Regions from separate parts of the Caulobacter sp. DWR1-3-2b1 genome, predicted to be linked through region 1. Evidence: riboswitches for the same ligand, from Rfam matches in the RefSeq annotation. Region 1 holds a riboswitch; the other holds the start of a gene.

What was found. A riboswitch is a leader RNA that binds a small molecule or an ion and turns the genes downstream of it on or off. The one in region 1 is predicted to bind ZMP and ZTP.
Region 2: linked by a shared signal. The riboswitch ahead of purH (bifunctional phosphoribosylaminoimidazolecarboxamide formyltransferase/IMP cyclohydrolase) and the one ahead of ACP69S_RS03960 (LysE family translocator) in region 1 are both predicted to bind ZMP and ZTP.

What each region holds. Positions count from the first base shown of each region.
Region 1 covers NZ_JAFCSZ010000003.1:39,328-41,705, forward strand. The annotation lists gene ACP69S_RS03950 (TonB-dependent receptor) at 1-423, opposite strand, end outside; partial or broken gene ACP69S_RS03955 (hypothetical protein) at 756-964, shown strand; ZMP/ZTP riboswitch at 1,104-1,186, shown strand; gene ACP69S_RS03960 (LysE family translocator) at 1,174-1,629, shown strand; gene ACP69S_RS03965 (hypothetical protein) at 1,950-2,378, opposite strand, start outside.
Region 2 covers NZ_JAFCSZ010000009.1:78,167-80,544, reverse strand. The annotation lists gene purH (bifunctional phosphoribosylaminoimidazolecarboxamide formyltransferase/IMP cyclohydrolase) at 1-1,196, opposite strand, end outside; ZMP/ZTP riboswitch at 1,229-1,309, opposite strand; gene ACP69S_RS10730 (hypothetical protein) at 1,341-1,646, opposite strand.

The sequences.
Region 1 (2,378 bases):
AATGCCGTCGACGAAGACGTTGTTGCCCGAGGCCTGGCCCCGGATGAACGGACGGTCGGCCAGGGGCTGGCCGCCTTCGCCCGCGCCGAAGGTGATGCCCGGCGAGGTGCGCAGGATGTCGGTCAGCGAGGTGGCGGCGGTCTGCTCGATGATCTTGCTGGAGATCACCGTGATCGAGCGCGGCGTATCGACCAGCGGGGCGGTGTATTTGGCCGACTGGACGTCGGTGGCCTTCTTGCCGTCGACCTTGACGCCCGTGACTTCGGTCGCGTCGGCGGCGGCGGTGGTCGCGACCGGAGCGTCGATATCGGCGGCATGGGCCAGGCCGGCGCCGAAGGTCAGGCCGGCGACGCCGGCGACGGCGGCCGCCCCCAGAGCGCGACGTTGACGGCTGACCACACCACGGGTGTTCGGGTTACGCATAAGAAATCCTGTCCCCAGCGGGCGACGATCCCTCGCGCCCCTTTCTGTTATTGCGAGGCGTTCTTAGCGGCGCCATTGCAGGGTCGCAATGATAATCATTCTCAGAAATGGAGGGATCGCCGGGGCGCACGGCTGAGCGACCTCGCGCTCTCGCTGCGAAGGGATGGAAAGGGTCGCGGAGCGTCCGGACGACGTCCGGATGTGAGTTAGAGATTACCGTTTCGACGAAGCCGTCCGCTCCGCGTGACCGGTTCACAAGAGCCTGCGCTTGGGCGGTATGTGACGCCTCGTACGCTTCCAGCCCCGGACGGGCGGCGTGAATAGCATTCACGCCGGACCGCGAGCCATTACGCCCGCCTGTCCCCGCTCGATCACCCCTCGTCGCCGCAACGGTCGCTGGCCTTGCGCCCTTTCCTCGCGACGAGGTGGGTCAAGAATACGGCAGGTTTTATGGGGGCTGCGTCGATTGTCTGGACGCTCGTGCGGTCCTTCCCCCGAAGGGGCGAGGCGGCCGGAGGCCGGTGGGGGAACACCGCATTGATTCAGCAGGACTTCCCCCTCCGATCGCTTCGTGATCACCTCCCGCCAGGGGGAGGATTTTCCCGCCTATCCCCCTCCCCATCCGGGGACGGCGCGATCCCGGTCCCCGTGGTCAGCGGGCGGAACCCGGTGTAGCTTCCCCCCGTCCGCGCGACTGGCGATCAGAGCGAGCACCCTTAAGGGAGCGCGGACCACAGCAAAGCCGTTCGCCTGGGCGCCCCACCTCTCTCTGGAGCCGCGCCCATCGCCTATGACGTGCTGAGGTTCGGCAGCGCGCTTTATCTGGGCTGGCTGGCCTGGCAGGCGATCCGGCCGGGCGGCGCCTCGCCGTTCCAGGTGCGCGAACTGCCGAAAGACCCGCCGGCCAAGCTGATGGCCATGGGCTTCCTGACCAACCTGCTGAACCCCAAGGCGGCGATGCTCTATCTGTCGCTGCTGCCGCAGTTCATCAAGCCCGAGCACGGCGGGGTGCTGGGCCAGTCGCTGATCCTGGGCGGCAGCCAGATCGTCATCAGCCTGACCGTTAACGGCCTGATCTGCCTGGCGGCGGGCTCGATCGCGAGCTTCTTGGCGGGCCGACCGGTGTGGGTCCTGATCCAGCGCTGGCTGATGGCGACGGTGCTGGGCGGCCTGGCGATCCGCATGGCGACCGAGGCGCGGCGGTAACACCTGCACCCACCGTCATTCCCGCCCTTGTGGCGGAAACCTCGCCGCCGCAACAGGTGCGGGAGGGGCGAAGTGCGCGCACTTCGCTTGCGCTTCACGTGTCAGCTGAACCAGAGGTTCCCGCCATAAGGGCGGAAATGACGGATGTGAGTGGGAGCTGACACCCAGCCCGGCCAAGACTGCGCCTTAAATCCTTGGAGGTGAGCTTGCTCTGGGGTCAGACCGTGTCAAGGACCGGCCTCGGGCCGGCCGCGTCGCGGCGGCCCTGCGGGCCGTCCTTGACACGGTCTGACCCCAGAGCTCCAATTCCACCAAGGGTTTCAAGGCGGGGAAGCATCCCGAGGGATGCCTTCACTAAGCGCGAATCTGGTCCGTTTCACCGCATCAGCAACGGCGGCCACTTCGCATACGGAATAGCGTTGGGCGGCGGTACCGATCACTCGGGGCAACACACTGAGTGAACCAACTATCGCCGCACTCAGGTCACTCGCCGCCAGCACCCATGAGGTTGGCTTTACGTGATCGATTAGCTCGCGATAGAAGTTGAGCTTTTTCAAAGCTTCCGCTTCCTCATTCGTGAAAACGAGAACGTCCCCCCAAGGGAGTCTGCCTGGCTCTTGAACCGCTTCTACCAACTGAGCGTACGGCAGAACCCGTTCTGGGATGTCGGGAAACTGTCCCAGGTTCAGCGCCTCTAGGATCAGCTTTTCTATTTTTGGTTCTAGAGCGCCCACACCTGCGGTGTCTGT
Region 2 (2,378 bases), on a different contig from region 1:
GAAGCCTTGATGCGGGCGTCGTCGCGCGATTGCACCAGGAAGCCGCCGGCCACGCTCTTGAAGGTGTCGCCGGTCGAGAGTGCGTCAGGCAGGCCGCCGGTGATCAGAAGGCGCAGGTTCTTCTTGGCCGCGAACACGGCGACGGCGTCGTCGTCGGCCTCCGGGGCGATCACCACCTCGGTGAAGATCTCGACCATCTGCAGCGCCGCCTCGCGGGTCAGGCGGGAGTTCACCGCCACGATGCCGCCGAAGGCCGAGGTCGGGTCGCAGGCCAGGGCCCGCTCATAGGCCTCGCGCTGCGAGCCGCCCACGGCCACGCCGCACGGATTGGCGTGCTTGATGATCGCCACGGCCGGGCCATCGGCCGGGTCGAATTCGGCGATCAGCTCGAAGGCCGCGTCGGTGTCGTTGATGTTGTTGTAGCTGAGCGCCTTGCCCTGCAGCTGGGTGGCCGTGGCCACCCCGACGCGCGGGCTGGGAAACGCATAGAAGGCCGCTTTCTGGTGCGGGTTCTCGCCATAGCGCATGATCTGGCGCAGCTCGCCGGAAATGCTCTTGCGGGCCGGGAAGTCCTGGCCGAGCGCTTGCGCGAACCAGGCCGAGATCGCCGCGTCATAGGCCGCCGTGCGGGCATAGGCGCGGGCCGCCAGGGTCTGGCGCAGGGCCAGGGTCGTTCCACCGGCCTTCAGGGCCTCCAGCACTTCGGCGACGTCCGAGGGATCGGTGCAGACGGCCACATAGCCGTGGTTCTTGGCCGCCGAGCGGATCATGGCCGGGCCACCGATGTCGATGTTCTCGACGCACTCGGCGTAGGACCCGCCCTTGGCGACCGTGGCCTCGAACGGATAGAGGTTCACATACAGTATATCGATGCCGCCAATGCCGTGGTCGGCCATGGCTTGCGCATGCTCGGGCGCGTCGCGCACGCCCAGCAGCCCGCCGTGGACGATGGGGTGCAGGGTCTTGACCCGGCCGTCCATCATCTCGGGGAAGCCCGTCAGGTCCGAGACGTCCTTGACCGGCAGACCGGCCGCCGCGATGGCCGCCTTGGTGCCGCCGGTCGAGACCAGCTCGACGCCGGCCTCGTGCAGGACCCGGGCCGCCTCGACCAGCCCGGTCTTGTCGGAGACCGACAGCAGGGCGCGCTTGGGCGAAACGAGATCGGGGGCGGACGGATAGTCGGGGGCGGCGGGCACGGCGGGACTCCGGGTCTGGTGAAACGAGACGAAAAAGGAGCCCAGGCGCGCGGCTGATGAGGTTCGGGCTCCCCGGTGGTCGCCCACCTTCAACGCCAGTCATCCGAACGGGGCGGAAAATACGGGCGGGGGCGAGGGAGTCAATCAGCGCTTCGCTGCAGCGCGCTGGCGTTCGGCGTCTTGTCGCAGAATTTCGTCCAGCACGGGCGTCGCGCTGGGCTGGAAGATGTCGGCCCGGCCGCCGGCGATCTGGGCGCGGTTGTCGGCCAGCAGGGTCAGCATGAGGGTGCGCTCGCGCGCCGGGATCTGGTCGAGGAAGGGCGCGATCTGCCGATGGAGCTTTTCGGTGACCTCTTCCAGCTTGTCATAGATCGTCATCGCGCGGTCGGTGACCTTGTTGACGTGGCGAAGGGGGCGATAGCGACTGCGGGGCGGCTTGGACTTGGGCACGGGGTGTTTCTCCTGGGGGGGGGGACGGGTCGGCGCGTTTCATCTTCCCCCTCCGGGGGAAGACGGTCGCGAAGCGACCCGTAGGGGGCAAGTCTGGTGGACACGGCTTTTCGGCCTCGCGCCAAACTGGCTGCAAGTGGGTGGGGAGGCGCGAAGCGGCCGGGGCGAGCCCGGATGACCGTGATGTGTGTTGTGCGTTTCGGCTCGACCTGTCCGCTTCGCCAAGCTGTTCTTGACCGTGAGGATCGGGGCACACGAGCGTGAGTTTCAGCTCTGATTCCCAATTAACCCCCGGACGGGCGCGCATCTCGTCGATCGGCTATCCGTCTCGACGCCGACGATGTGCGATAGGCGGCTTCTGATCCCCGCCCTCTTCAACCCGCGCTCGCTCGGCCGACAAGCCACTCAGCATCCGGTCCGTCCTTCTGAGACAGCCCGCACACCTCGACCCGCCTTCCAGGGCGTCGCGGCCCCGCTCAGCTTCATCACCCGTCGCCGCATCAGGCCGGTACCAAGCGCCCTCCCCCTGCGACGGGGACAGCCATGATTATGCGGGCGGTTTGAGCGCCAAGGATCGGGGCGATGAAGATTTTTACAAGCTGCTTATCTCGCTGGGGTTTGTTCTCAAAAGAACGGGGATAGAGCACACCCCATCCCCATACCTCCCGTCATTCCCGCCCTAAAACGACGGGGATAAACCGACGCTGGCAAAGGTCTGCCGCCGACGCCGGC